Regions from separate parts of the Kocuria sp. MNB10 genome, predicted to be linked through region 1. Evidence: riboswitches for the same ligand, from Rfam matches in the RefSeq annotation. Region 1 holds a riboswitch; each other region holds the start of a gene.

The links. A riboswitch is a leader RNA that binds a small molecule or an ion and turns the genes downstream of it on or off. The one in region 1 is predicted to bind S-adenosylmethionine.
Region 2: another riboswitch for S-adenosylmethionine. It lies ahead of ACW9PK_RS04315 (methylenetetrahydrofolate reductase); the one in region 1 lies ahead of ACW9PK_RS07080 (ABC transporter ATP-binding protein).
Region 3: another riboswitch for S-adenosylmethionine. It lies ahead of ACW9PK_RS01845 (bifunctional o-acetylhomoserine/o-acetylserine sulfhydrylase); the one in region 1 lies ahead of ACW9PK_RS07080 (ABC transporter ATP-binding protein).
Region 4: another riboswitch for S-adenosylmethionine. It lies ahead of ACW9PK_RS01615 (MetQ/NlpA family ABC transporter substrate-binding protein); the one in region 1 lies ahead of ACW9PK_RS07080 (ABC transporter ATP-binding protein).

What each region holds. Positions count from the first base shown of each region.
Region 1 covers NZ_CM133411.1:1,578,380-1,585,870, forward strand. The annotation lists gene ACW9PK_RS07075 (aliphatic sulfonate ABC transporter substrate-binding protein) at 1-694, opposite strand, end outside; gene ACW9PK_RS07080 (ABC transporter ATP-binding protein) at 699-1,502, opposite strand; SAM riboswitch class I at 1,510-1,601, opposite strand; SAM riboswitch class IV at 1,730-1,844, shown strand; gene ACW9PK_RS07085 (LLM class flavin-dependent oxidoreductase) at 1,922-3,349, shown strand; gene ACW9PK_RS07090 (SdpI family protein) at 3,635-4,027, shown strand; gene ACW9PK_RS07095 (alcohol dehydrogenase) at 4,165-5,229, shown strand; gene cls (cardiolipin synthase) at 5,411-6,901, opposite strand; gene ACW9PK_RS07105 (GNAT family N-acetyltransferase) at 6,915-7,430, opposite strand; gene purL (phosphoribosylformylglycinamidine synthase subunit PurL) at 7,470-7,491, opposite strand, start outside.
Region 2 covers NZ_CM133411.1:971,899-979,389, forward strand. The annotation lists gene ACW9PK_RS04300 (fructosamine kinase family protein) at 1-765, opposite strand, end outside; gene ACW9PK_RS04305 (thermonuclease family protein) at 814-1,602, shown strand; gene ACW9PK_RS04310 (hypothetical protein) at 1,726-1,995, opposite strand; SAM riboswitch class IV at 2,045-2,161, shown strand; gene ACW9PK_RS04315 (methylenetetrahydrofolate reductase) at 2,242-3,195, shown strand; gene metE (5-methyltetrahydropteroyltriglutamate--homocysteine S-methyltransferase) at 3,393-5,882, shown strand; gene ACW9PK_RS04325 (aminotransferase class I/II-fold pyridoxal phosphate-dependent enzyme) at 5,957-7,264, shown strand; gene ACW9PK_RS04330 (cystathionine gamma-synthase) at 7,296-7,491, shown strand, end outside.
Region 3 covers NZ_CM133411.1:411,064-418,554, reverse strand. The annotation lists gene ACW9PK_RS01865 (S9 family peptidase) at 1-113, opposite strand, end outside; gene ACW9PK_RS01860 (CPBP family intramembrane glutamic endopeptidase) at 182-946, shown strand; gene ACW9PK_RS01855 (VOC family protein) at 998-1,636, opposite strand; gene ACW9PK_RS01850 (hypothetical protein) at 2,328-2,639, shown strand; SAM riboswitch class IV at 2,604-2,724, shown strand; gene ACW9PK_RS01845 (bifunctional o-acetylhomoserine/o-acetylserine sulfhydrylase) at 2,801-4,189, shown strand; gene metX (homoserine O-acetyltransferase MetX) at 4,192-5,349, shown strand; gene ACW9PK_RS01835 (SGNH/GDSL hydrolase family protein) at 5,460-6,308, opposite strand; gene ACW9PK_RS01830 (alpha/beta hydrolase) at 6,384-7,037, shown strand; gene ACW9PK_RS01825 (RNA-binding S4 domain-containing protein) at 7,042-7,278, opposite strand; gene ACW9PK_RS01820 (DMT family transporter) at 7,316-7,491, shown strand, end outside.
Region 4 covers NZ_CM133411.1:364,476-371,966, forward strand. The annotation lists gene ispG (flavodoxin-dependent (E)-4-hydroxy-3-methylbut-2-enyl-diphosphate synthase) at 1-601, opposite strand, end outside; gene ACW9PK_RS01605 (methionine ABC transporter permease) at 777-1,433, opposite strand; gene ACW9PK_RS01610 (methionine ABC transporter ATP-binding protein) at 1,433-2,485, opposite strand; gene ACW9PK_RS01615 (MetQ/NlpA family ABC transporter substrate-binding protein) at 2,482-3,366, opposite strand; SAM riboswitch class IV at 3,462-3,576, opposite strand; gene dxr (1-deoxy-D-xylulose-5-phosphate reductoisomerase) at 3,630-4,892, opposite strand; gene ACW9PK_RS01625 (GlsB/YeaQ/YmgE family stress response membrane protein) at 5,024-5,284, opposite strand; gene ACW9PK_RS01630 (solute symporter family protein) at 5,447-7,087, opposite strand; gene ACW9PK_RS01635 (DUF485 domain-containing protein) at 7,084-7,473, opposite strand.

The DNA.
Region 1 (7,491 bases):
ACACCTCCCGCGCGTTGAGGAACCCGTACGTGTTGAACTCCAACTGCCGGTGGAACAGCACGTCCCCCGCCTTCTCCGCGGCGGCCATCACGGGGTCCAGTCCGGACCATGCGGCCACCTGACCGGTGTCCAGCGCGGTGCGCCCGTCCGCGTGCTGCAGGTTCACCACGGTGACGTCCTGGGCGCTCATGCCCGCCGCGCCGAGGGACTGTAGGAGGAAGAAGTACGGATCCGTGCCCTTCGTCGCGGCCACGGACGTGCCCGCGAGATCCGCCACGGTGCGCACGGGGGAGTCCGGGGTGCGCACGAGCGCGGACCACTCGGGCTGTGAGAACAGGTCGATCGTCCTGATCGGCGAGCGGTTGGCACGCGCGAGCAGTGCGGCGGAACCTGCCGTGGAGCCCACGTCCACGACCCCGGCGCGTAGCGACTCGTTGGCCTTGTTGGAACCGGCCGAGTACACCCACGTCACGGTCTGACCGTGGGCCTCGGCGACCTTCTCGAGCCAGCCCTTGGCCTTGATGATCAGGGACAGCGGGTTGTAGGTCGCATAGTCCAGGTAGATCTCGTGCGCGGAACCGCCGGCCACACCGCGGCCCGGACCTTCGCCCTCCATGACGCATCCGCTCAGGGGCAGCGCCAGCGCGGACAGGCCGAGTGCCTGCAGGGCGCGGCGTCGGGACAACTGCGCCATGCGCTCAGCGCTCCACGCCGAGCAAGGCCAACAGGTGGGCGCGCAGCGCGGTGATCTCACTGTCCTCGCGGGAGCGCGGGCGGGCCAGCTCGGGGGAGATGATCTCGGCGATGGTCGCGGGGCCCGTGGCCGTTTCCCGCGCGAGCACCACCACGTGATCGGAGAGCACCAGGGCTTCCTCGACGTCGTGGGTGACCATGAGCACGGTCGTGGGATCGGCGCGGTGCACGTCCAGCAGCAGATCCTGCATCCTGATCCGGGTCAGGGCGTCCAGGGCCCCGAAGGGCTCGTCCAACAGCAGGACCCGCGGGTTCCGTGCCAGGGCCCGGGCGAGGGATGCGCGCTGTGCCATGCCCCCGGAGATCTCCGAGGGACGGTGATTCGCGTGGTGGGACAGGCCGACGAGCTCCAACAGCTGCGCCACCCGCCGCTTCCCTTCCCGGGCGGGAGTCCCGTGGGGCAGACCCAGTGCCACGTTGCGCGCCACGCTGCGCCACGGCAGCAACCGCGGTTCCTGGAAGCCGACGGCGCAGCGCGGGTCGATCTCGCGCACCACCGAGTCGTCGATCCGGACTTCGCCCTCGCTCGCCGTGCCGAGCCCGGCCACGGCGCGTAGCAGGGTGGACTTGCCGCACCCCGAGGGGCCCAGGACGGAGACGATCTCGCCCGGACGCACCGTGAAGGTCACGTCCCTCAGGACGTCGTGGACATGCGCTCCGTGGTGTGCGGGGAAGGACTTGCCGACCCGGTCGAAGGTGACCGCAGCGGCGTCGACGGCAGATTCCGGGCGCGTGAGGATATGGCTCAATTCATCAACTCCATCGTTCCTGGCATTAGCACCTTGCCCGCGTGGGGCTGGTTGCTGCGACGTCAACGAGCCAGGTCTCTCAGCCGCTCCGGATGGGAACCACACCATTGAACGGGCCGGGAGCCCGCGGGTGCAAATCGTGTGACGCGCCGGGGCGCCGTCGTGACGTGCCGTAACCCGAGGTGTTTCCGAGGACCGGGGATCCCCGTTAGGATCGATGCCACAACGATCACGAGTGCCGACGTTTAGCCCTGGCTTGTCGGACGGCAACCCTCTCCCGTAGCGGGGTGCCCCAGGTGAGGATCGGGCCGCATGACACACCGCATGCGGCAAGTACGGCGCCACACAAGCGCGCTGGACCCGCAAGGTAGGCCGCCGTAGGTGGTGCACGGGGCGCGGGTCGTGTTCCTGCTGAGGGGCTGACCGAGATGAGCAAACGGATTTCCGTCAACGCGTTCGACATGACCTGCGTGGATCACCAGAGCTTCGGGTTGTGGCGTCACCCGCGGTCCCGGGCCACCGAGTACAACACCATCGAGTACTGGACGGGGCTGGCCAAGCTGCTGGAGCGGGGCAAGTTCGACGCCCTGTTCCTTGCGGACGTGGTGGGCATCTACGACATCTACAAGAACTCCGCGGCTCCGGCCGTGCGTGACGGGGCCCAGTTCCCGGTCAACGACCCGTTCATGCAGGTCTCGGCCATGGCCGCCGTGACCGAGCACCTGGGCTTCGGCGTGACGAGCGCGGTGACCTACGAGCAGCCCTACACCCTGGCCCGCAAGTACGCCACACTGGATCACCTCACCAAGGGCCGCGTGGGATTCAACGTGGTGACCTCCTACCTTCCGTCCGCTGCGGAGAACCAGGGCCTGCCGCGCCAGATTGAGCACGATACGCGTTACGAGATCGCGGAGGAGTTCCTGGACGTGTGCTACAAGCTTTGGGAGGGCTCGTGGGAGGAGGACGCTGTGGTTCAGAACCGTGAGACGGGTGTCTACGCGGATCCCACCAAGGTCCATCCCATCCGGCACAGCGGGGAGCACTTCACGGTTCCCGGAGCGGGGCTCACGGCACCGTCCCCGCAGCGCACACCGCTGATCTTCCAGGCCGGCGCGTCCTCGCGCGGGCAGGCGTTCGCGGGTAAGCACGCGGAAGCCGTGTTCATCGGCGGGTTGCGCCCGGACCTCACGCGTTTCGTGACTGACAAGATCCGCGACCGGGCTCAGGCCGAGGGCCGCAGCCGTGACGACGTCAAGATCTACGCGATGCTCTCCGTGGTCGTCGCGGACACGGACGAGCAGGCCCAGGAGAAGTACCGCGATTACTTGCAATACGTGGACCTGGAGGCCTCCCAGGCGATCATCGGTGGGTGGTCCGGCGTGGACCTGTCCCAGTTCGACGAGGACGAGGCCTTGAACTACATCAAGACCGACTCCATCCAGTCCTTCCTGACCCCGTTCACGCTGCAGTCCAAGGACAAGCAGTGGACGCGCGAGGAGATCGCCAAGCACTGCGCCCTGGGTGGGATGGGTGCGGTCCTCGTGGGCTCCGCGCAGACCGTCGCGGATCAGCTCGAAACCTGGGTGGACGAGGGCGGCCTGGACGGCATCAACCTGGCCTACCATGTGAGCCCCGGTTCCTTCGAGGACTTCGTGGAGTACGTGGTCCCCGAGTTGCAGAAGCGCGGGCGCTACCGCACCGAGTACGAGGGCACCACCCTGCGCGAGTCCCTCTACGGCGAGGGCCGTCCCCGGGTCAAGGACACCCATCCCGCTGCGAAGTACCGCGGCGCGTTCGTGGGCGAGCCCTCCGTCGCGGACACGCCGTCCCGCGAGCTGGTGGGCTGACACCTCCCTCCAACGACGACGCCGCTCGCACCCGGTCCCGCAGGTCCGGCAGGGCGGCGTCGTCGACCCCGGTCACCGTGACCGCCCCATCCCTGGCGATGGGGAAGAGAGCGACCCCGTCATGACCTTGTGTCAGCTGACGACGACCAGGATTCCCCACTGGGTTCTGCCCTGCGGCGGAGCACCTTGCCGTGGAGGCGTTCGCGGATGACGTCACCGGATCCGCAGTGCCCGGATCCGTGACGGTCGTAGGGTGGAGGAAATGCCCGTGACCCGGAGGGAACCGTGGACGAGGACCTGCTCGGAGTGATCATGCTGTCGTTCAGCACGGTCCTGGTGTGCGTCGTGACAGTGGTGACCGTCAGGGCAGCGGCCGCCGGCTCGCTCGATCGCAACGGGGCCGTGGGCCTCCGGACCCGGCACACGCGCGCGTCCGACGCCGCGTGGTCCGCGGGTCACGCCGCGGCCCTTCCGAGGGTGCGGTGGTCCGTTCCCGTGGCCGTGTGTGCCGTGGTGGCGGCGATCGTGTTGCTCGTTCTGGGGTGGCCCGAATGGGGCATCGTCGCCGGGCTGGTGGGTGTACTGCTGCAGGTCGCGGTGCTGGTGTCCGCCGTGGGGCCGGCCAACCGTGCCGCTCGGCGGGCCGCGCAAAAGTCGGCTCCAGAACCCCGCGCCTGAGACCGGGGCGCGTGAGCGGCGTCGTCGTCCCCCGATGCGACGGGCACGGACCCGTGGACAACTCGGCGTAGCGGCCTAGAGTAGTGACACAGCTCACCTGATAAGGCGACTTACACACACGCAACGAAGGAGTGGCCATGAAGGTTTTCGCGCACACGGAGCCGGGCGGAGCAGCCCAGGAACTCGAGGTGGAACGGCCCGAACTGGAAGGCTCCGCGGTCATGATCCGCGTGACCAATTCGGGGGTCTGCCACTCGGACGTGCACTGCCAGGACGGGTACTTCGACCTCGGCAGCGCCGGGCGCTACGAACTGACCGCGGCGGGCGCGCAGTACCCCGTGGTGCTCGGGCACGAGATCGTGGGGGAGGTCGTGGCCGCGGGACCGGACGCCACGGTGACGCCCGGGGACACCAAGTACATCGTGTTCCCGTGGATCGGTTGCGGCGAGTGCCAGGCCTGTTCGGAGGACCGCGAGAACTACTGCAGCGGGAAGAAGCGCAACCTCTCGGTGCAGCGCCGCGGCGGCTACGCAGAGGAGGTCCACGTGCCGGACGAGCGCTACCTGGTGTCGCTGGGCGACATCGACCCGTCCTTCGGCGCCACGCTCGCCTGCTCCGGCCTGACCTCCTACTCAGCGGTCAAGAAGATCATGCCACTGCCCGCGGATAAGCCCGTGGCCGTGATCGGCGCGGGCGGTGTAGGGCTGATGACCATTGCGGTGCTCAAGGCCCTGGGTCACGAGAACATCGTGGCCGTGGACATGAGCGAGGCCGCGCTGAAGAACGCCCAGGCGGTGGGCGCGTCCGCCACGGTGGTCGTGGGCGGCGAGGACCTCGTGGGCGACATCGTCCGGGCCGGCGGGCAGAAGATTGCCGCGGCCATCGACCTCGTCAACAACGGGGACACCTCCAACGCCGCGCTCTTCGCCATGGCCAACGGCGGGACCCTGGTCAGCGTGGGCCTGTTCGGGGGCCAGTACCAGTTCCCCACCGCGCTCACCGCGTTCAACCTGCTGAACATTCGCGGCAACTTCGTGGGCAGTCTGCCCGAGCTCAAGGAGCTCGTGAAGCTCGCCCAGGACACGGATCTGCCCAAGCCGCCCATCACGGAGCTCCCGCTCACCGCACAGGAGGTCAACTCCGCGCTGGACGGCCTGCGCAACCGCACGTTCAACGGCCGCGCGGTGCTCGTAGCGGGCTGATCCGCACCGGGCCCCGTTCCCACCGTGCACGACGACGCCGTCGCCACCCCGATCTCTGCGGGCGGCGACGGCGTTCGCGCACCCGGGCGAGGAACGGACGCTCGCGCCCGCCCCGGGTGGGCGGCACCGAGGGGACGGACGACGCCGCACCCGGCCCCGCGGCGTCGTCGTCCGGGGCGCGTCAGAGCAGGCCGGAAGTAAGGCGGCAGACGTTCTCCACGAACTTGCGCCCCAGCGAGCGTTTCTCCCAGGCGTCCAGGTCCAAGAGGGTGGAGTTGGCGCGGAACTGCCCCACGACGTCCTCCATCCGGGTGCGGAACGACTCGTCCACGATCAGGACGGAGACCTCAAGGTCCAGCGCGAAGGAACGCTCGTCCATGTTGGAGGAACCGATCACGGAGACGATGTCGTCCACGAGCACGAACTTGGCGTGCAGCACGGTGGGGGAGCTGTAGCGGTAGATCTCCACCCCGGCGCGCGCGAGTTCGGAGTAGTACGAGTTCTGGGCGTGCTGCGCGAGGAACTGGTCCGAGGTCTCACCCACGAACAACTGCACCCGTACGCCCGCCTGGGCCTCCGTGGTGATGGCGTGGAGCAGGGACTCGTCCGGGACGAAGTACGGGCTGGAGATCACTACGCGGTGATTGGCGTTGTAGATCAGGTGGTTGAACAGGCGCAGGTTGTTCTCGGTCTCGAACCCGGGCCCGGACGGCACCACCTGGGCGTACATGGGCCCGGCCGTGTGCTCGAGTGCGGCAGGGGTCTCGTCCAGCAAGAGGTCGTCGGTTTCCGAGTACCAGTCCGAGACGAACACCGCGTTCAACTCGGTGACCACGGATCCCGTGCCCCGGACCATGAGGTCCTTCCACTCGAGGCCCTTCCGCAGGTTCTTCTTCTTGTTGTACGAGCGGTGGATGATGTTCTGTGAGCCCGTGTAGGCCACCTGGCCGTCCACCACCAGGATCTTGCGGTGGTTGCGCAGGTCCGGGCGCTGCCACTCACCACGCCACGGGCGGATCGGGAGCATCCGCCGCCACGGCACCCCGGAGCGGTTGAACTGGCGGACCAGTTCCGCGTACCCCGGGTAGCCCAGGGACCCCACGTGGTCGATCAGGATCCGCACGCGCACCCCGCGCTCGTGGGCGCGGATCAGGGCGTCCAGCAGATCGCGGGAGATCCGGTCCATGGCCACGATGTAGAACTCGAAGTGCACGTAGTCCGTGGCGCGGTCCACGTCCCAGGCCATCCGGGCCATGGAATCGTGATTGTCGGTGAGGATCTCGAAGTCGTTACCGCCCACCATGGGCAGGGCACCCAGGTTCTGGTTCAGCTCCGCGGTGGTGCGCACCCATTCCGGGTACTCGGCGAGCTCGGGCCCCAGCGGGAGGTGCTCGGGGGTGTTCTCCTGGATCACGTGGTTCATCCGGGCCTGCTTGGCCATGCGTTTACGCGGTAACCGGGTGGAACCGATCACCACGAACAGCAGGAGCCCCGCGTACGGCATCAGGAAGATGGCGAGCAACCACGCGAGCGCCACGGACGGACGGCGCTGGTGGGGGATCCAGCCCAGGGCCAGGATCTTCAGGAGCAGGTCCAGGACCGCCAGGATGATGAGGATCCACTCCGGCAGGGTGTCCGCGGGGAGCAGGTCGAAGGGTATCCAGGGGTACATCCGTGACCGTTCGTCAGGGGCGTCGCAGGTAGTAGGTGTCCTCCGAACCCTCGGAGGGTCGTTTCACGAACCCGCAGCGCACGAGCACCCGGCGTGCCGGTTCGTGGTCGGCCGGGACGGAGCCGTGCACCGCACGGATCCCGGGGTCCTCGAATGCGCGGTCCACGAGCGCGCGCAAGGCCTCGGTGGCCAGCCCCTGGTTCTGGTGCTCCGGGACGATGGACCCCTCGATCTCCAGTTCGTGGTCCATGGCGGGTCCCGCGAACCCCGCGGCGCCGATGATCTGCCCCGAGCTGAGCCGGATCACGGCGAGCAGGGCGCAGTCGCTCTCCGTGAAGAAGTGCTCACCGGCCTCGATCGCCTCCCGGGCCCAGTCCTCGTTCTCGGGGGTGGGGAAACCCGGCGCGAACTGGGGCAGTCGTGAGCCCCCGGCCACGGCCTCGAGTTCGTCCGGTGTGAACGCGCGCAGCTCCAACCGCTGCGTGCGCAACGGCTGCGGCGGAACCGGCCGCGGCATGTCGTCCAACATGGCTCCCTCCGAGGGTTCTCGTGCTGTGGTCCCGGCCCGTCAGCCGAAGTGACGGGGCAGG
Region 2 (7,491 bases), 610 kb from region 1:
GTGCCAGCCGTCCGCGAGGGGGTAGGCGTCGTCGTACGCCGCGAAGCATTCCCGCCCGAAACCGCCGAAGAGCTGCATCATGGCCAGGTCGTACTCGCGGTGTCCGTAGAACGAGGACGGATCGATGAGCCAGTTCGTCCCGTTGCGATCCACCACGCGGTTGCCTGCCCACAGGTCACCGTGCAGCAGGCTCGGGGGTTCGGGAGGGCCCGCGAGTTCGTCCGCTCGCGGCGCCAAGCGCGCCAGCAGGTCCGACGCCGCGGGGTCCAGGTGTCCCGCGTCGATCGCCGCGCGCAGCAACGGCTCGATGCGGCGGTGTAACAGGAAGTCGGCCCAGTCGTCCGTGGGCGTGAGATCCACCGGGAACGAGCCGATGCGTTCCGGCAGCTCCGCCGAGAGCCACCCGACGTGCGGGGCTCGCGCGCGGTGGATGGCCGCGAGACCAGCACCCATGCTGCGTTCCGTGGCACGGTCCTGCCGTCCGGGACCCTCGTCGATCCACTCGAGCACCAGGGCCTCATCGCCCACGTGATGCACCCTGGGCACCCGCACCTCGGCGGGGGCGACGGCGCGCAGCGCCTCGAGTCCCGCCGCCTCCAACGCCAACACACCCGCCGGGGCACCCGGCATGGTCTTGGCGAACAGGGGCCCGTCCGGGGTCTCGAGCCAGTAGGCGCGGGCGGTGTCCCCGCCGCTCAGGGGACGGGCATCGCTCACGCGCAGGTCCGCGACAATCTCACCGGGAAGCTCATCGATGGTGGCCATGCGTCTTGTCTACACCATGCCGCACTGCGCACCACCCCGGACGACTCAGTGGCCACAGTGGAACGCGTGGTGGACGGGGACACCCTGGACGCCACGATCGCGGGGAAGTCCACGCGGGTGCGGCTGCTGAACATCAATACCCCGGAGGTCGCGCGGGACGGTCAGCCCGGCGAGTGCCTCGCGGACGAGGCCACGGCCAAGCTTGAGGACCTACTGCCCAAGGGATCCACGATCCACCTGGACTACGACGTGGAACGCACGGACCGCTACGGCCGCACCCTCGCCCGAGTGACCCGCGACGACGACGGGTTGAACGTCAACCAGGCACTCGTCAAGGCGGGCCTGGCAACGCCCATGACCGTGGGCGCCAACAGCACGTACCGGCGAGAGATGGACAGCGCGTACAACGTCGCCCAGGCCATGCAGGTCGGTTTCTTCGACCCGAAGCAGGACTGCGCGCCGCCGGGGGAATCCGCATCCCCCGGCACCACAACTCCGAGCACCGCGAGCCCGAGCGCGACGCCGAGTCCCACCTCGTCCTCCACGCCCACTCCCACGCCGACGCTCGAGGCGCCTCCCGCGGTCGTGGAGGACGAGGTCGCCGTGGGCGATCCGGCACCCCAACCCAATCCCGCTCCGCAACCGAACTACAACTACAACCCCGCCCCCGCGCAGCCCGCGGCACCTCAGCTACCGGCCGCGCCCCGGGTACCTGCTGCCCCGCAGCTGCCGGCGGCACCCCACGTGCCCCCGGCTCCCGAGAGTGATGGCGGTTATCCCGGTTACACCGGCCCCCGGTGCTACGAACCGGGAGGAAAGGTCTGGCACCCATGCTGAGTTGCTGATGACACGCCAAGGCGCGCCCACCCGGTCGGTTGACCGGGTGGGCGTCCCTGTTTTTCGCCGCGCTTTGGTCACGCGGGTGCACCGGCGAGCCGCCGGATGCACGGCGGCCCGAACTCAGGGTTCGTGACGACCGGGGTTGGCGGTCGCGCTGCGCAAGGGGGACGGCGTCGTCGTCGGAGCGGGTGCCTGCGAGGACGCGGACCCGCCCGCGGCCGGCGCCGCGGCTATCGAGCGCGAGACCCAGTTCTCGGGTCCCAACTCGGGCATCTTCATGTCCTGCACGTCGTGGGGCAGGATGACCACGGCAGGGCCCAGGTGCCCCCGTGCGGTCCATTCAGCCCGCTTGGGAAGACGAGCGCGGCGGGAGGCCGGCGGTTCCGTCATCGTTCGTGGGCCTCGTCACGAGGCTGTGCTACGCTCGCTCGTAACAAAGGATCATGAGTCCCGGTGCGAAGCTCTGGCTAACCGGGCGGCAACCCTCCAGCTGTAGTGGGGTGCCCCAGATGAGGATCCGGCCGCCGCGCAACCGCGTGGTCGGCAAGTACGGCGCTCGGAGCTCATCCTCCGGCGTCCTAACGCCGGAGGATTTTTTATATGCCCGCACCCCTCGCAGCGTCAGAACCCGCGCCCGTGACTGGCCCGCCCACGGGGACGTCCTGGCTGGTCCGGCGCCCGCGCCGCTCCACGCTTGTCTCGTTCGAAGTGTTCCCGCCGCGGCCCACCGCGGACCCGGACACTGTGTGGCGCAACATCGACGCCATGGCCCAGGCCGGGCCGGATTTCTTCTCGGTCACCCACGGTCACGCCGGCCATCACGGCGTCTCCCGCGAGGCGCTGCGCCACCTGCGCCGCACGACCAAGACCCCGGTCATGGCGCACTTCACGTGCGGTGGCACGGACCGCGCGGGTCTCGAGCGCGCCGTGGACCAGTTGCTGGACGACGGCGTTCGCGACCTCCTCGCGCTGCGCGGCGACCCGCCCCTGGGTACCGGGGAATGGCGGACCCCAGCGGGTGGCCTGGGCCGGGCCTCCCAACTGGTGGAGCTGATCCGGGACGTCGAACGACGTCGCTTCGGCACCGGGTTCCGCCCGGGTCAGCGACCGCTGTCCGTGTCGGTGGCGTGCTACCCGTCCCCCGCGCGAGGCCGCGACTTCGAGGCGGATCTCGCGTCCCTGTGGGACAAGCAGGAGGCCGGCGCGGACTACGCGATCACGCAGGTGCTCTACGAACCCGAGGACTACGCCACGTTCCTGGAACGCGCGCGCTCGGAGGGCATCCACATCCCCGTGGTCGCCGGGCTCATGCCGCTGAGCAACCCTCAAAGGTTGCAGCGCATGACCGAGATCACCGGGGTCCGGGTCCCGGAACGCCTCACCCGGTTCCTGCGCGCCGACACTCCCGAGGAACTGCGCCACCGAGGGGTCGCGGCCACCCTGTCCCTGATCGACGACCTCATGGATCTGGGCTGCGCCGGTTTCCACCTGTACACGTTCAACCGCCCCGAGGCGGCGCTGACCATCCTGGAGCACCTGCGGGTCCGGGATGCCGCACGCGAATACCGAGGCCGCAGCCCCGCGGCCTGACCTCCGCACCAGCCCCGACCGACCCGTGAACCGATCGTGTTGGCTTCGACCGCCACATCCGGGCAGGCCGAAAACCGTTCGTAGCGGCACCACCCACGCTGACGTTCCCCTTACCCCGCCGCGCCGGAGCACACCCGTTGCCGCGGCTCATCACACCCCCTAACCGCCATACCCCACACCAGCTCCGAGGAGTTCCCATGAGCACCCAGCCCGTCCCGTTCCCCGCCGCCACGATCCTGGGCTACCCCCGCATCGGCCCCGACCGCGAGCTCAAGCGCGCACTCGAGTCCTATTGGAAGGACCCGCAACAGCACCCCGCCACCACCGTGCTGGACACCCTCGCCCGGTTGCGTGAGCGCACCGCCACGCGATTGTCCGAACTCGGCCTCACCACGGATCACGCGGTGCCGTCCGAGGGGTTCGCGGTGGACCACGTCCTGGACACGTCCCTGGCGCTAGGCGCGGTTCCCGCGCGGTTCATCGCGGACGGCTACGAGCCCGCCGCCCCGGACACGCCCCGCGGGATCGAGCTGATCACGGCGTTGTCCCGCGGCACCGATCGGTTGGAGCCGCTCGAGATGACCAAGTGGTTCGACACCAACTACCACTACTACGTACCCGAGATCGGCCCGGACACCCCGTTGCGTGCGAACCCCGAGAGCCTCGTGTCCCGCTACCGGACCACCCTCGGGACCACCGGGATCACCACCCGCCCGGTCCTCGTGGGCCCCGTGAGCCTGCTCTTGCTCTCACGCCCCGAGACCACCGATGCCGTCGCAAGTCACCCCCTGCAGCGCCTCGACGACGTCGTGGCCGAATACGCCGCGATCCTGCGAGCCCTGGCTGAGGCCGGCGTCGAATGGGTGCAACTCGACGAGCCGGCCCTCGCCGCGGACGGGTGGAGCGTGGAACGCACCGAACTCGTGGCCGCCCTCGAGAGCGCCTACACCCAACTTTCGAACGAGCAACAGCGCCCCGCGATCCTCGTGACCGTGGGCTACGGCGATGCCGGCGAGGACGCCCAGCTCGCCCTGGCCCACACGAACGTCGACGCCCTGGCCATCGACCTCGACCGCGGGGACGTCCCCGGCAAGAAGGCACTCGAGGCATGGGGCGAACGCCCCGTCGTGGGCGGCGTCGTGGGCGGACGCACCGTGTGGCGCACCGACCTCGCGCGCGCCGTCGAGACCCTGGACCGGCTGCGCGCCGCGGCCCGCGGGCCGGTGGCCGTGGGCACCGCGACGCCGCTGCTGCACGTCCCGCACGACGTCGCCCGCGAGACCGCACTGGATCCGGACGTCACCAGCTGGGTCGCGTTCGCGGACCAGAAGGTGACCGAGGTGGTCGGGCTCGCGCGCGGCGTCGAGCACGGCTGGGATGCCATCCGGGACACCCTGGACGAGGACGCCACGATCCGCGCGGCCCGCGCCGAGCACCCGGCAACTCACAAGGCCGAGATCCGCGAGCGCACCGCCGCGGTGCAGGACGCGGACCGCCAGCGCGCGGACGCCGAACAGCGCCGCGCTGCCCAGCGCGAACGTCTGCGCTTGCCCGTGCTGCCCACCACGACCATCGGATCCTTCCCGCAGACGCCGCAGATCCGCAAGACCCGGGCGGACCACCGCGCGGGGCGGATCACGGAGGCCGAGTACACGGACGCGATCCGCGCGGAGATCGCCCACACGGTGCGCGTCCAGGAGGAACTGGGGCTCGACGTCCTGGTGCACGGCGAACCCGAGCGCAACGACATGGTGCAGTACTTCGCGGAGGGCCTGGACGGTTTCGTGACCACGCAGCACGGCTGGGTGCAGTCCTATGGATCGCGCTGCACGCGCCCGTCGATCCTGTTCGGGGACGTCTCGCGCCCCGCGCCGATCACGGTGGACTGGACCTCGTACGCGGCGTCCCTGACCGAGCGCCCCGTCAAGGGCATGTTGACCGGGCCGGTCACGATCCTCGCGTGGTCCTTCGTGCGCGACGACGCTCCGGCCGCCGAGGTCGCCGACCAGGTCGCACTCGCCCTGCGGGACGAGATCGCGGATCTCGAGCGCGCGGGAACGCCCGTGATCCAGGTGGACGAGCCCGCGCTGCGCGAGCTGCTGCCGCTGCGGGCGGCCGAGCGCCCGGCGTACCTCGAGTGGTCCGTGGGGGCGTTCCGCCTGGCCACGGGCGGGGCGGCCACGGACACCCAGATCCACACCCACCTGTGCTATTCGGAGTTCGAGACCGTCCTGGACGCGATCGACGCCCTGGACGCGGACGTCACCACGCTCGAGGCGTCCCGCTCCGGTTCGGGCATCGTGACCGGGCTCGCGGCATCCGATTTCCCTCGGGACGTGGGTCCCGGCGTGTGGGACATCCACTCGCCCCGGGTTCCCACGTTCGAGGAGCTCGCGGGGCGCATCCGCCACGCGGCGCACGAGATCGGCGCCGAGCGCGTGTGGGTTAACCCCGACTGCGGGCTGAAGACCCGCGGCTGGCCCGAGACCGAGGCCGCACTGGACCGGCTGGTCGCCGCGGCGGTCACCGTGCGCGCGGAACTCTCCGCCGACGACGCCGCTCGGACGGCCGGCGCACCCGCAGGTGCACCGGCGAACGTGGACCCGAACGACGTGACGACCGTGTCCGGGAGCGTCACTGTCGCCGCGTCGTCGACCCCTGCCGCGGATACTCCGGCGCAGCGCTGATTCACCCGTAGGAAACGTCCACCCGGTGGCCGCCGCCGCGCGGCCACCGGGTGGACCGAGGAAGGAAGAAGACCATGACCGCAGCCACCCCCGCTCCGCTGGGCACACCCATCGTCCGGCCCATCCACCACAGTGCCGCGTACGCGTTCGAGACCCTGGCCGACGCCCGCGAGGTCTTCGCCCAGCGCGCGAGCGGTTTCACGTACGCCCGCACGGGTAATCCGAACGTCGCGGCGCTCGAGGCCGAGGTCGCGCGGCTGGAGGGAGGGGAATGCGCGGTCGCGACGTCGTCGGGACAAGCCGCGGTGACCCTCGCTTTGCTCACGCTGACCGGGCCCGCGAAGGACGCGCACGTCGTCGTCTCCTCGCGGATCTACGGCGGGACGGTGGACCTGCTCACGGACACCCTCGCGGACACGGGCCTGGAGGTCACGTTCGCGGATCCCCGCGAACCGCAGCAGTGGGAGGATGCCCTGCGCCCCGGCACGCGCGTGTTCTTCCTCGAATCCGTGGCCAATCCGCTCACGGAACTGCCTGAACTCGAGGCGATCGCGGAGATCGCGCACCGCAACGGTGTGGTCGTGATCGTGGACAACACCGTGGCCACGCCGCACCTCTACACTCCCGGGCGCCACGGTGCGGACCTCGTGGTGCACTCGGCCACCAAGTACCTCTCGGGACACGGCGGGCCCCTGGGCGGTGTGCTCGTGGACACCGGGTCCTTCGACCCCACCGAGGACCCCGAACGGTGGCCGTGGCTGACCCGCAAGCACCACCGCTGGGGGGACCGTTCCCCCGTGGAGGTCTTCGGTGCCCGGCGTGCGCTGCTGGGTGTGGCCCGGTGCAAGTACCTCAACGACCTGGGCCCGTGCATGGGCGCGACCACGGCCCACGAGATCCTGCAGGGCATCACGACCCTGGGTGTGCGCGTGGAACGCCAGTCCGCCACGGCGGAGCGACTCGCCCTCACCCTGGCCGAGCATCCCGCGGTGGAGCGTGTCCACCACCCCCGCTTCGGGGATCCGCGACAGCAACAGCTGCGGGAGACCGGAGGCTACCGCGGGATGGGCGGCGTGTTCTCGATCGACCTCAAGGGAACCCCGGAACAGGTCGAGCATGCCGTGAACTCGTTGCGTCTAATCAAACTCGCGGCCAACATCGGTGACGTCCGCACCCTCGTGGCGCACCCCGCGAGCATGACCCACTGCCGCCTCACGCCCGAGCAGTTCCGCGCGAGCGGGATCACCGAACGGACCCTGCGCGTGAGCGTGGGGCTCGAGGACGAAGCCGATCTCACGGCCGATCTCTTCCAAGCCCTGTCGGTCATCGCCCCCGCGCACGCACCGCAGCCCCGCTCAGCATCGACCACCGCGGCCCACTGAGCTGCCCGCACCCCCCGAAGGAGACCACCCCATGATCCGCACTGACACCCGCCTGCCCGGACTCGCCACGCGCGCCATCCACGACGGCCAACAGCCCGACCCGACCACCGGCGCCGTGGTCCCGCCCATTTACCAGACCTCCACGTTCGTCCAGGACGGCGTGAACCAGTTCCGCACCGGGGGCCACGAATACAGCCGCGGTTCCAATCCCACACGCAACGGTTTCG
Region 3 (7,491 bases), 1.2 Mb from region 1:
GGGGAGTCCTTGTCCCGGAGCCACTCGTAGGGATCGGCGAAGGTGTGCCGGTGGAACGTGCGTTCCACCGGGCGGCTCGGGGCCACGGGATAGGACGGCTGCTCGGAAGTCATGCCCACAGTCTAGGGGCGGGTGGGGATGCGCAGACGTGGTCCCGCTCGCGAGCGGCCACAATGGTCCCGTGCAGACTCCCACCCCTTCGCAGCGCGGCATGTCGCGCGCCGACACGTGGCTTCAGATCGTCCTGGTGCTCGGCGTGTCCCTCGGGGCGTCCGCGGTCTACGCCGTGCTGGATCTGGCCGAGGTGCTCATGCGGTCCTCGCTGGCCGACACCACGACGACGCTCAACCGGCCCCTGAGCAGCGTCCCCCTGATCGACGCGTTGCGTCAGCTCACGGGCATCGGCTTCGCGCTCGTCCCCGTGCTGCTGGCCCTGTACCTCATGGCCGGGGTGGCGCGGGGGATCCCCGGCGTGCTGTGCAGGATCGGGGTGGATGGGCGCAGACCCGTGTGGGACACGCTGTGGGGAATGGGCCTGTTCGCGGTGATGGGCGGCGGCACCCTGGTGCTCTATCAGGTGGGCCGGTCCCTGGAGATCACCGCGCAGATCACCACATCCACCATGGAGCAGACCTGGTGGGCGGTTTCTTTGCTCGTGCTCTCCGCGCTGCGCCACTCGATCGTGGAAGAGATGATCGTGGTGGCGTTCCTGTGCGAGCGCTTGCGATCCCTCGGATGGTCGTGGTGGCTCGTGGCGGTGGCCTCCGCGGTGGTGCGGGCCAGCTATCACCTGTACCAGGGGTTCGGACCCACGCTCGGGAACCTGGTCATGGGACTCGTGTTCGTGTGGCTCTACCGCCGCGGCGGTCGACTCATGCCGCTGCTGATCGCCCACGCCCTCCTGGACACCGTGGGCTTCCTGGCCCCGCAACTGCTCGCGGGCTGATGCCGGAGACCGGGCGGAGCGGCGTCGTCGGCCGCACCGAAGGGAACCAGATCAAATGGTGACGGTGCCGTCCGGGGTGTCGAACGAGACGGCCATGACCCCGGGGGTGCCATTGGGGGCGCACCAGGTGACGTCCAGCGAGCCCAGGACGTCCTCCACGGGACCGCCGAGCCACTCCGTGACGCGGTCGGGGGAGCCGGCGATCTCCATTCCGCTCAACCGGACGTCCGTGATCCGCGCCTGGGACGGGTGCATCTCGTCCTCGGAATCGAAGTGCACCATGAACGGCAACTGCGGGTCGGAGATCAAACCCTTCACGCCGATCTGATGCCATTCGAGCTGCCGACCGTCGGGGAACAACCGGCCACCGGGCACGGAGGGGCGGCCCAGCTTGGCCTCGAAGGGCGCGAGGTCGGGGACCTCTACGACCCAGCCGAGCCAGCCGCCGCCGGCATCGGAACGGGCACGGACGGCCTGACCGAACGGCGCCTTCTCCGCGGCGGGGTGCTCGAGCACCGTGACGACCTCCACGTACTGGTGGTCGGTGAGCGGCAGGATCATGTTCCGGGTGCCGAAACGGGGGTGCACACCGCCCTTGACCGGTTCGATCCCCAACCGGTTCGCGATGCGTTCGGTGGTGGCCTCGAGGCCGTCGGGCTGAGCCGCGAAGGAAACGTGATCCAAGTTCATGACGCCATGGTGGCACCGGCCACACGGGCCACCAAATCGAGCGCGAGCCCGGCGAGTGTGTGACCTGCGCCGCCCGGTCCGGTGGGCAGGGCCGGCTCTCCGCACCTCCCGAGACCTGACATCGGGACGGCTGATCCGGGCGGGGACTGTGTTGGTCCAGGTCAACGAGACGCGCATCTCAGAGGCTGGAGTCCGCAGCATCAGCCGGGGAGTCTCCGACCGAGCCCTCGATATGTGACCTGAGACCGATATCGATCCCGATCACTACGAGGTGGTTCCCGTGTCCGCAAATGCCGTCGGTTTCACACTCCTGATCCTCCGAGTCGCCCTGCTCCTGGGGAAGTTCGTGCGCGTCAAGGTGGGTTGGGTCCAGAGCCTGTTCCGCAGCGACGAGTACTACTCCGCTGGCACCATGACCAGCTGCCCGTCCTCCGTGGAACCGTTCTCCCTGCACATGTCCATCGCGGCCGTGGCTGGCGGCGTTCACCATCCTGGCGGTGGTCGGCATCGCGTTCAACGTGGCCATTTTCTTGTGGTTGGCACCCCACATCATCGGTCGCTACTGGCTCGCGCGCGGTATCGGTGACTACCACCCGTCCATGGGGGTGACCGCCACCGGGCTGATCCTCATGCGCGTGGTGGACCCGGAGGCCAAGACCCGGTGTTCGAGGCGTTCGGTTACAAACAGCTGGTGTTCGAACCGTTCTTCGGGGGCGGGTTGGTCACGGTGCTGGCCATCCCCGTCATCTACCTGACCGGCGTGCGGCCGTTGTTCTTCGTGATGCTCGCGGTGTTCGTGATCGCGGTGCTCACGGGTCTGTTCTACGTCCATCCACGTGAGATGAAGGACCGGGAACTGCACACCCGGGAGATGGAACAGCAGGAACGAGCGGCCACTGACCCCGAGCCCGCTCGCAGCGTCCCCGGCTTGACTCCCGCCCCGCCGGGTTCGGACAATGAGGTAATAGGTCACGAGAGTCAGCGCGAAGCCCCAGCTAGCTGACCGGCAACCCTCCCTTCCGCGGTGGGGTGCCCTGGGTGAGGACCTGGCCGTGGCGTCGACCGACGTCATGCGGCAAGCGCGGGTCGTTGGTGCCCGGTCACAGCACGGGCACCGTGCGGATCGCCACCGGACCCCTGATCCCTCCGAGAAGGAGTACGGCCATGAGCACCGCTCCCACCCCCGACAATCCCCAGGGCTGGTCGTTCGAAACCCGACAGATCCACGCGGGCCAGAACCCCGACCCTGTGACCGGGTCGCGCGCCCTGCCGATCCACCAGACCACGTCCTTCGTGTTCCCGGACGCCCGCACGGCGGCGGCCCGGTTCGCGCTCGAGGAGATGGGGCCCATCTACTCGCGCCTGACCAACCCCACCACGGAGGTCGTGGAGAACCGGGTCGCGTCCCTCGAGGGCGGCGTGGGGGCCCTGATGGTCTCCTCCGGGCAGGCCGCGGCCACGCTCGCGATCCTTAACCTGGGCGGCGCCGGGACCCACGTGGTGGCCAGCCCGTCCCTGTACGGCGGGTCGTACAACCTGCTCAAGCACACGCTGCCGCGCATGGGTGTGGAGACCACGTTCGTCTCGGACCCGGACAATCCCGCGCAGTGGCGGGACGCGGTGCGCGAGAACACCGTGGCGTTCTTCGGTGAATCCATCCCGAACCCCCGCAACGACGTGTTCGACATCGAGACGATCGCCGGGATCGCCCACGAGGCGGGTGTCCCGCTCATCGTGGACAACACGATCGCCACGCCCTACCTGGTGCGGCCCATCGAGTGGGGCGCGGACATCGTGCTGCACTCGGCCACCAAGTTCCTGGGCGGCCACGGCACGGCGATCGGCGGGTTCATCGTGGACTCCGGAGCGTTCGACTACTCGCGGGACCCCGAGCGCTTCCCCGGTTTCAACCAACCGGACGAGACGTACAACGGACTCGTCTACGCCCGTGATCTCGGTGCCGACGGGGCCTTCGGCGTCAACCTCTCGTACATCCTCAAAGCGCGCGTGCAGTTGCTGCGCGATCTGGGGACCTCGATCTCTCCGTTCAACGCGTTCTTGATCGAGCAGGGCATCGAGACGCTGTCGTTGCGCATGGAACGTCACGTGGCCAACGCGCAGAAGGTCGCCGAGTGGCTCGAGGCCCGCCCCGAGGTGCGCTCGGTGTCCTACGCCGGTCTCGAGTCCTCGCGCTGGCACGACCGCGCCCTGAAGTACGCGCCCAACGGCGCCGGGTCGGTGCTCGGCTTCGTGCTCGACGGCGGTCGGGACGCCGGTGTCGCGTTCGTGGACGCCCTGAGCCTGCACTCCAACGTGGCGAACATCGGTGACGTGCGCTCGCTCGTGATTCACCCCGCCTCCACGACGCACGCCCAGCTCAAGGACGAGGAGCAGCTCGCGGCCGGCGTGGAACCGGGATTCGTGCGGCTGTCCGTGGGTGTCGAGGGCATCGACGACATCCTCGCGGACCTCGAGTCCGGATTCGCCGCGGTGGGTGCGCGCGGCGACGCTGCCGGCGACGCGGCGTCGTCGGCGGAGGACACGGGGAACTGACCATGACGGTCGTGGGCAACGGGCCGCGCACGCGGTGCGACGGCGTCGTACGGCGGGCCGAACTCGGCGAGCTCGTGCTCGAGTCCCGGTTCCGGCTGCCGGACGTGCACCTCGCGTACGAGACGTGGGGCGAGCTCGCGGCGGACGGTTCCAACGCGGTGCTGATCGAGCACGCGCTCACGGGTGACACGCACGTGGCGCGCGGTGGTGCGGGGCATGAGGACGCCGCGAGCGCTCCCGAGGGCGCGGCCGCCGCGGCGGACGGTTGGTGGGACGGACTCGTGGGCCCGGGTGCCGCGATCGACACGGACCGCTACTTCGTGGTGTGCGCCAACATCCTGGGTGGGTGCTACGGCAGCACGGGACCCGCGAGCCCCGCACCGGACGGCGTCCCGTGGGGCTCGCGTTTCCCGCGCGTGACCGTGCGGGACTCGGTGACCGCGGAGGCCCTGCTCGCTCGGGCGCTCGGAGTCTCCCGGTGGCGGCTCGTGATCGGCGGGTCCATGGGCGGAGCTCGCGCCCTCGAGTGGGCCGTGTCCCACCCGGATCGGGTGGCCGCGTGCGCCGTGATCGCGGCCAACGCGCGCGTGGGTGCCGAGCAGCTCGCGTGGGGACAGGCACAGTCGCTCGCGATCCGCCAGGACCCGAACTTCCGGGGCGGCGACTACTACGCGGGCGAGTACCCGGAGGCGGGTCTGGGGCTCGCGCGGCGGATCGCGCACATCACCTATCGCAGCGCGCACGAGCTGGAAACGCGCTTCGGCCGCGAACCCCAACCCCGTGAGGACCCCGAGGCCACCCACGTCGCGGACCGCGGTCGGTACCAGGTGGAGAGCTACCTGGACCACCAGGCGTCCAAACTCGCGGGCCGCTTCGACGCGAACTCGTACCTGAGTGTCAACGAGACCTTGATGTCGCACGACGTCGCTCGGGGCCGCGGCGAGCTACGGGACGTCCTCGCCCGCACGCGGTGCGAGTGGCTCGTGGCCGCGGTGGACTCCGATCGGTTGTTCTTCCCCTCGGAATCCGCCGAACTCGTGGCTGCGCTGCCGGGGGAGCAGGAGCTGCACACGATCACGTCCCCGAGCGGGCACGACGGGTTCCTGATCGAAACTCCGCAGGTGGGCATGTTGCTGCGGGAGACCGTGCTGCGGGACTGAGCAGGGAGCCCTGACGGGTCGGCTTCAGCGGTGAGACCCGGTGGGAACGGGTCGGCTTCAGTGGGCGCGGCCCTGACTGGCGGGACTGGGTGACCCGGCCCCGGGCCGGCTCAGGCCTCCCGGTCCTCGACAGGGATGCCCTCGCCCGCACCGGGGATCGTGGTGCGCCCGAACGAAGGGCGCTTGGCGGTGATGTTGTCCCCCGAGCTGCGACGCCGGATCCGGCGGCCGACCCACGGGACCAGGTACTTCCCGGCCCACACGAGGTCCTCTCGACGCGCCTCGCGCCACGTGCGCGCGGGGCGGTCCCCGAGTTCACCGGGAACCAGGTCGTGCTCGACCCCCAGGGAGTCCAGGACCTCGCACGCGATGAGCTGGTGGCCCAGGGGCGAGAAGTGCAACCGGTCCGGTGCCCACATGGCAGGTTCCCCCAGTTGCTGCAGTCCCCAGAGGTCCACCATCACGGCGTCGTGCCGGGCGGCCACCACGCGCACGTTCTCGTTGAAGATCGCCACGCGCCCGCGGATGCCGCGCAGCACGGGGGTGTTGCCGATGTCCGGGCCGTCGAACATCGTGACCGTGGCACCCGTGGCGGCGAGTTTCTCGATCACGGCGTCGAGCCGCACCGCGATGTCGTCCGGATCCGCACCGGGTCGCAGCATGTCGTTGCCGCCCGCGCTGATGGTCACGAGGTCCGGGCGCAGTTCGATGGCCGGTTCCAGCTGTTCGTCCACGATGCCCTGGAAGAGCCGACCGCGGATCGCGAGGTTGGCGTACGCGAAGTCGTCGGTGTGGCGCGCGAGCTCCTCGGCCACGCGATCGGCCCAACCGCGCACACCGCCGGGGACGGCGTCGTCGGGATCGCCGACGCCCTCCGTGAAAGAATCGCCGATCGAGACCATGCGGTGCCAAGGGTGCTTCGGGTCGGAGGGGGCTCGGGAGTGCGTGCTCTTATCCATACCAGGTTTCTAACACACCCGCCTGAACGACTCAGGCCCGCGGGCAGCGCCGGGTGGGCATGTCAGGATGGAACCATGCAGCAAGCTCCCCACGTGATCTGGAACAACGAACCGCAGGACCGCGCCGGAACACCCTTGGTGGTCATGTTCCACGGCTACGGTTCGTACGAGGAAGACCTCATGGCCCTGAGCTTCGCGCTACCGCAGGGCTACACGTACGCGTCCGTGCGCGCACCGCAGCGCGCGGGTATGGGTTTCCAATGGTTCCCGTTGGCCGCAGATCTCGCGTTCACCACGGACGCCGTGGTCGCCGCGGCCGAGGCCGTGATCGAGTGGTTGCGCGAAGAGTCCCAGCAGCACACGCACGTCTTCCTACTGGGGTTCTCCCAGGGCATGGCCATGGCCACGACCGTGGCGCGTCACGTCCCCGAGCTCGTGGACGCCGTCGTGGGGATGTCCGGGTTCGTGATCCCCGTGGCGCCCGACGACGCCCAAGCTGATTTCTTCCGGGACGATCGACTGCGCGCCGAGCCGCTGCGCATGTTCTGGGGCCGGGACCCGGAGGACCCCGTGATCACCTCGGTGCTCGTAGACGGCACCGCCGAGTGGGCCAACGACCACACCGAGCTGACCAAGATCCAGTACCGGGGCATCGGTCACGGGGTCTGCCCGGAGGAACTCGCGCACATTAAGGAGTATCTCCAGGCCGCCGTGGACGCGACCTCGTAGGGCGTCAGCCCGTCACGATGCGCACGGGCGGCAGCTCCGCCCCGACCACCGCGATCACGTCTCCGGCGTGCAGTTGCGCGCCGCGGCGCAGTTCCACCGCGCCGTTCACCGTGACCTGCCCCTCTGACACCAAGTGCTTGGCGTGTTGGCCGTCCTCCGCGAGGTTCGCGAGCTTGAGCGCTTGGCCCAATCGGATCATCTCGTCACGGATCGGGAGTTCTTCGTAGTCGTCGTGATGCATGGGTCCATCCTCGCAGGCTCGGGAGTAGTCTTCATCGGTGACCTCTTCCACCCCCGTCCGCCGTCGCGCCCCCACTCCACACGCGCCCGCCCGGAGCCCGCTCGTCCTGCTCACGGGGGTCGTGCTGAGTATCCTGGCGGGGTCGTGCCTGGCCGTCCAGTCGCGGTTCAACGGCGCGCTGGGCCGCGCCATGGGGGACCCGTACCTCGCCGC
Region 4 (7,491 bases), 1.2 Mb from region 1:
GCACCATGGTCACGGGGTCGTTGTGCTTGACCGAGATCTTGAAGTCGTGGAAGTCGTGCTCCTCGAACAGCGAGGCCTCCCACACGGCGGACTCCACGAGCGCCTCCGGGGTGGCCTTGCCGTACTTCTGCAGCAGGCGCTTGTCCAGGGAGCCCGCGTTCACGCCGATCCGGATGGACACGCCCGCGGCCTCCGCCGCACGGGAGATGCCCTCGATCTGGTCGTCGAACCTGCGGATGTTGCCCGGGTTCACGCGCACACCGGCGCACCCGGCGTCGATCGCGGCGTAGACGTACTTGGGCTGGAAGTGGATGTCCGCGATCACCGGGATCGGGGACTTCATGGCGATGATGGGCAGGGCGTCGGCGTCGTCCTGGGACGGGCACGCCACACGCACGATGTCGCAACCGGCGGCGTTGAGCTCGGCGATCTGCTGCAGCGTGGCGTTGATGTCCGTGGTGGGGGTCGTGGTCATCGACTGGACGCTGATCGGGTGCTCCGACCCCACACCCACCGAACCCACCTGGATCTGGCGGGTCTTGCGCCGGGGCGAGAGCACCGGTTGGGGCGCGGCGGGCATACCGAGATTGACCGAGGTCACGAATTGCCTCCCAAGGAAGTGGCGTCCGGGGCCCGTGACGCGCGCCCCGCGATGTTGCACTGTCCATTGTGCCCCACTCCTCCCACGTGCTACAGCCGCACGTGATGCGCCGAACACGACGCCGCCCCCGGAATGTTCCGGGGGCGGCGTCGCCATGGTACGGGGCGCGTGAGCGTCAGCGGCGCATGATCCTGCGCGCGAGCCAGTTGCCGAAGAACTGCACGAGCTGGACCAGGATGATGATCACGATCACCGCGGCCCACGTGACCTGGTCGTTGAAGCGCTGATAGCCCAGGCGCAACGCGAAGTCACCCAGACCACCGGCGCCGATCGCACCGGCCATCGCGGACATGTCCGTGATGCCGATGACCAGGAACGTGTACCCCAGCACGAGCGGGCCGAGCGCCTCCGGCAGGATCACCGTGGTGATGATCTTCCAGCGCGAGACCCCCATGGACCGCGCGGCCTCGATCACCCCGGGATCCACCGTCATGAGGTTCTGCTCCACGATGCGGGCCACCGCGAACGTAGCGCCGATGGTCATGGTGAAGATCGCGGCGTTGGGGCCCAGGCGCGTGCCCACGACCGATTCCGTGACCTGACCCAGGGCGGCCAGCAGGATGATGAACGGGATGGGACGCACGAAGTTCACCAGGAGGTTCAGCGCGGTGAACAGTGGACCGTTCTCCAGGATGCTGCCCCGCCGGGTCACGTAGAGCCCCATGCCCACGGCCAGGCCGATGAGCCCGGCCAGCACGAGGGTCACGGAGACCATATACAGCGTCTGCCCGGTTGCGTCCAGCAACTGCGGGCCCAGAGCAGACCACTCCATCACTCACTCACCTCCCGCACCGTGGTGACGGCGCGCAGACTCTCGACGGCGCGGTCCACGGACTCGTCCGAACCGGTCAGGGACAGCGTGAGCGTTCCGAAGGACTGTGATTGCAGGATGGAGATCCCCCCGAAGGCGATGTTGAAGCTGACACCGTCACGGGCGGCGTCCGAGAGCACGTCCCCGATCCGGTTCTGGTCGGTGACGTCCACCAGCACGAGCCGCCCGGGGTGTTCCCGGCGCAGCTTCTCGATCTCGTCCGCGCGCGGCACGGTGCGCATGACCGAGGAGACGAACTTGCGCGTGGTCTGCGCCCGCGGGTGGGCGAAGACCTCCGCGGTGGTCCCGGTCTCCACCACACGACCGCTGTCCATCACGGCCACGCGGTCCGCGGTGGCCCGCACCACGTCCATCTCGTGGGTGATCAGTACGATGGTGATCCCCAGCTCACGGTTGACGCGCTTGAGCAGACCCAGGACCTCCTGGGTGGTCTCCGGGTCCAACGCCGAGGTGGACTCGTCCGCGAGCAGCAGTTCGGGATTGCTCGCGAGCGCGCGGGCGATCCCCACGCGCTGCTTCTGACCACCCGAGAGCTGCTCGGGGTAGTTCCCGGCGCGCTCGGTCAAGCCCACGAACTCCAACAGTTCCGCGACCCGCGCCTTGCGTTCCTCGGGCTTCCACCCGGCACGCTTGAGCGGGTAATCGATGTTGCCCGCCACTGTGCGTGACGTGAACAGGTTGAACTGCTGGAAGATCATCCCGATCTTGCGGCGGATGGGCGCCAGCTGGGATTCGCTGCGCCCGTCCACACGGTTACCGGCGACCTCGAGCGTCCCGGACGAAATGGGTTCCAGGCCGTTGATCAGCCGCACGAGGGTGGACTTGCCCGCCCCCGAGTAGCCGATCACCGCGAAGATCTCACCGCGGCGGATGTCCAGGTCCACGGAGTCCACCGCGGTCACGGTGCGCGGGCGGCGTTTGGACCCCGTGACGAAGACCTTGCTCACGTCCCGGAAACTGACCAGGGTGTCCGCCGTGGCGGACGGGCTCACTTGGTCTGCTCCTTGAGGTCCTGCGAGTAGCGGGCCAGCAAGTCCTTGAGCTCCTGCTGGTCCACCTTGGTGGGCACCGCGGTGCCCTTGGTCTCGGTCTTCTCCGCGTCCTGGACCTTGTCGTCGTAGTAGAAGCTCGCGACCTTCTTCAGGGTCTCGTTGTCCGCGTTCGCCTCGGTCGCGGCGAAGAGGTTGTCGTACACCTTGGCACTGTCCGCGGTGGGATCGTCCTGAGCCAGCGCGGACTTGGGATCGATGTTCGCGCGGTCCAGGAAGTCGTTGTTGACCACGGAGGCGGCCACGGAGTCCATGGACAGCACGGTCTGCTCGGCGGAGACCGGGCGGACCGTGACCTTGGACTTGGCGGTGTCGATGTCCTGCTCGGTGGGGGCGATCGTGTCCTTGGTGAACTCCACGAGACCCTGCTGGTGCAAGAGGTTCAGGGCGCGGGACAGGTTGATCGAGTCGTTCGGCACGGCGATCTCGTCACCCTGCTTGAAGTCACCCACGGATTTCACGCTCTTGGAGTACAGCCCCAGCGGGAAGATGGACGTGGAGCCCACGGGAGTGATGGTGTCCCCGGCGTTGTTGTTGTAATCGGCGAGGTACGCGATGTGCTGGAACCAGTTCATGTCGATGTCACCGCTCTTCAGAGCGGGGTTCGGCTGGCTGTAGTCACTGAAGTCCACGTACTCGACCGTGATGTCGTTGTCCGCGGCGACCTGCTTCAACGCTTCCTGCACAGGGGTCGAGCCCACGATCCCGACGGTGATCTTGCCGTCCGCGGCCGGGTCCGAGTTGTCGGAGCCGCCGCCGCACGCGGTGAGGGTGAGGCCCAGGGTGGTGGCCAACACGACGGGAATCAAACGCTTGGTTCGCATGATCATGCCTTTCCAGGGGTCTGTGACGGGGACTCGCGGGGCGAACAGTCCCCCCTGGATGAGGGCACAGGGACGGGTACGTGCTGATTTCCGGGGAACCGCACTTGCCGTGATCTGTTGCAACCGCGACCGGATGGTCATCTGGGGCACCCCGCTACGGGAGAGGGTTGCCGTCCGGCCAGCCAGAGCTACGCGCCGGATCTCGTCATCCACCCGGAATTCTAGCATGGCCCTGCCATGGGCCGACGACCGCCGGAAGGGCCCTATGCCATCCCGGCGATACGTTCGTCCGCGCGGGCCCGGGCCCACTCCTCCGCCCCCAGGACGTCCTCAAGGGTGGGCCGCGTGACGCCGTCGTGATCCTCCAGCACACGCTCGACCATGTCCACGATCTGCGTGAAGCCGAGCGCCCCGCGGTGGAACGCGTGCACGGCCTGCTCGTTGGCGGCGTTGAACACCGCGGGCCACGTCCCGCCGCGCGAACCCGCGTGCTTCATGAGCTCCACGGCGGGGAACACCTGCGAATCGAGCGGTTCGAACGTCCACTGTGCGGCCCGGGTCCAGTCGCACCCCGCGGCGGCACCGGTCACGCGGTGGGGCCAGCCGATTCCGAGCGCGATGGGCAGGCGCATGTCCGGCGGGGACGCCTGCGCCAGGGTGGATCCGTCCACGAACTCCACCATGGAGTGCACGACCGATTGCGGATGCACCGTGACGTCGATCCGGTCCAGGGGGACGTCGAACAGTAGGCTCGCCTCGAGCACCTCCAGTGCCTTGTTGACCATGGTCGCGGAGTTCGTGGTGACCATGACCCCCATGTCCCACGTGGGGTGCTGCAGGGCCTGTTCGGGTGTCACGCGCGTGAGCTGCTCGCGCGTCATGCCGCGGAACGGTCCGCCGGACGCCGTGAGCACGAGCCGGCGCACCTCGGAGGCCGTCCCGGAGCGCAGGGCCTGGGCGATCGCCGAGTGTTCGGAGTCCACGGGGATCAGCGCGTCCTCGAGGCCCGTGTCCGCCGCGGCGCGCAGGACGAGCGGACCGCCCGCGATCAGCGATTCCTTGTTCGCGAGCGCCACCCGCCGACCCGCTCCCAGCGCCGCCAGGGTGGGCGCGAGCCCGATGCTCCCGGTGATTCCGTTCAGCACGAGGTCCGCACCCTCCCACTGCGCGATCCGCGCGGCGGCGTCCGGCCCGTGCAGGACCTCGGGTGCCGCCGACGACGACGACGCACGCGCCCGGTCCGCGATCAGCTCACGCAACCGGGCGGCGTCGTCCGCCGTACCGCTCGTGCCCACTGCTCGGACCCCGTACGCCACGGCCTGCTGGGCGAGCAGCTCGAGGTGACCCGCGCCCGCGGCGAGCGCCACGACCTCGAAGGGCTCGTGGGTGGCATCCGAGACGGGCCGGCGCAGCCCCGCGGCCTGGGACACGACGTCGAGGGCCTGCGTCCCGATGGATCCCGTGGATCCGAGGATCACGAGGCGGCGGGGGGCCTGCCGGGTGGCGCGGTCGAAGTCGGGGGTCATGACGGGCGACGAGTTCATCTGCCCAGTATCGCGTGTGCGACGCCCATGATGGTCATCCCGGGCACGCAACAAGGGCGCCACCCGGAGGTTACGCCCTTGTCGGGAGGGTCCGCTCAGGACCCGCGTGGGATTCAGCGACGGCGGCCGACGATGGCGCCGTAGATGAGCAGCACGATGATCGCGCCGATCACGGCGGTAATGATCGTGCCGGGGTGGTACCACGCATCAATGCTACCGATGCCGATGAGGCTTCCCAGCCAGCCGCCCAGGAAGGCCCCCACGATGCCGAGGATGATGGTGACGATGATCCCGCCACCCTGCTTGCCCGGAAGGATCAGCTTGGCGAGCGCGCCGGCGATCAGACCGAGGATGATCCAGCTAATGATGCCCATTTCTCCACCTCTGGTTCTCGTTGTGCGCGTTTGCGGTGTTCCGCAACCGCACGTGGTCAGCGAACTGGTTCACAGTGTAGTACCAGACACCAACGCTACACGGGCCGCCGCGTCCGAATGAAACCGGACACGGCGGCCCGTGTCAAGGGGCGGTGAACCAGGTCAGTGCGAGACTGCCCTCTCCGCTCCCACTCCCGTGAGGGAACGCACTTCCATCTCGGACTGCTTGCGCGGGTCCTCCGGCCGGCGCTCGCTGAGCGAGCCCAGGAAACCGAGCAGGAAGGACGCCGGGATCGAGATGATGCCGGGGTTGGACAGCGGGTAGAACGCGAAGTCCGCGCCGGGGATCATGGAGGTCTCCGATCCGGACATCACCGGGGAGAAGATAATGAGCACCACGGAGATGATCAGCCCGCCGTACATGGACAATACCGCGCCGCGCGTGGTGAAGCGCTTCCAGTAGAGCGAGTAGAGGATGGTGGGCAGATTGGCGGAGGCCGCCACCGCGAAGGCGAGGGCCACGAGGAACGCCACGTTTTGACCCTGCGCGCCAATGCCGCCGGCGACCGAGATCAGGCCGATGACCACCACGGTGGTCTTGGCCACCCGCAGTTCCTGACGCGGGTCCGAGGTGCCCTTCTTGATCACGGACGTGTAGATGTCGTGTGCGAATGACGCGGAGGCCGTGATGGCCAGACCGGCGACCACGGCGAGGATCGTGGCGAACGCGACCGCCGCAATCAGACCCATGAGGATGGACCCGCCGAGTTCGTACGCGAGCAACGGAGCCGCCGAGTTCACACCACCAGGCGCGCCCTTGATCCGGTCCGCACCGATCAGCGCGGCCGCACCGAACCCGAGCACCAGGGTGAAGAGGTAGAACAGGCCGATCAGAGTGATCGCCCAAACCACGGACTTGCGGGCCTCCTTGGCGGTGGGCACCGTGTAGAAGCGCATGAGCACGTGCGGCAGGCCGGCGGCACCCAGGACGAGGGCCAGACCCAGCGAGATGAAGTCCAGCTTGGAGATCTCGCTCACGCCGTACTTCAGCCCGGGATCGAGCATCGCGGGGTTGTTGTTCGTCTCCACGGCCGCGCCGAGCATGGTCGAGAAATTGAACCCGAACAAGGCCAGGATCCACACGGTCATCACGGCCACGCCGGATACGAGCAGGCACGCCTTGATGATTTGCACCCATGTGGTGCCCTTCATGCCGCCCACGAGCACGTAGACGATCATGATGACGCCCACGATCACGATCACCAGGGACTGCCCGGCCCGGGAGCCGATCCCCAGCAGCAGGGACACTAGGGCCCCCGCCCCGGCCATTTGCGCCAGGAGGTAGAAGAACGTCACGGCCAGGGTTGAGATGGACGCCGCGACCCGCACGGGCCTCTGCCGCAATCGGAACGACAGCACGTCCGCCATGGTGAACTTGCCGGTGTTGCGCAGCGGCTCGGCGATCAGTAGCAGGGCCACGAGCCACGCGACGAAGAAGCCGATCGAGTACAGGAACCCGTCGTAGCCCTGCAGGGCGATCGCGCCCACGATACCCAGGAACGACGCCGCGGAGAGGTAGTCACCCGCGATGGCCAGACCGTTCTGGGTCCCGGAGAACGAGCGCCCACCCGCGTAGTAGTCCGCGGCTGTGGCGGTGGACTTGGACGCCCGGATCACGACCACGAGCGTCACGAGCACGAACGCCAGGAAGATCGAGATATTGATCGCGGGGTTGCCCACGGTGGACGTGGCGGCCTCCGCCAGGTGCACCGCGGGTGTCGAGAGGGCGGGGACGGCGATCATGGCCGGGCCTCCTGGTGGTCGTCGGCCCGGTGGCCGGAAGTGGATTCGAGGTCCTCACGCAACGCGGTGGCCTGCGGATCGAGCTTGCGGTTGGCGAAGCTCACGTACGCGGCGGTGATCCCGAATGTGGTGACGAACTGCAGCAGACCCAGGATCAGACCCAGGTTGACGTTGCCCACGACCCGCGTGGACATGAAGCCCGGCGCGTAGATGGCGAGGACCACATAGAGCAGGTACCAGACCAGGAACGCGATGGCCAGGGGGAAGACGAAGGATCGGTGGGTCGAGCGCAGCCGTTGGAACTCGTGCGAACGCTGGACCGCGGGGAAGTCGATGCCCTGGGTTGCCGCGGAACCGTTGGGGTCGACAGGGGGCGTGGACGCCATGTGTGCCTCCTTGTGTGA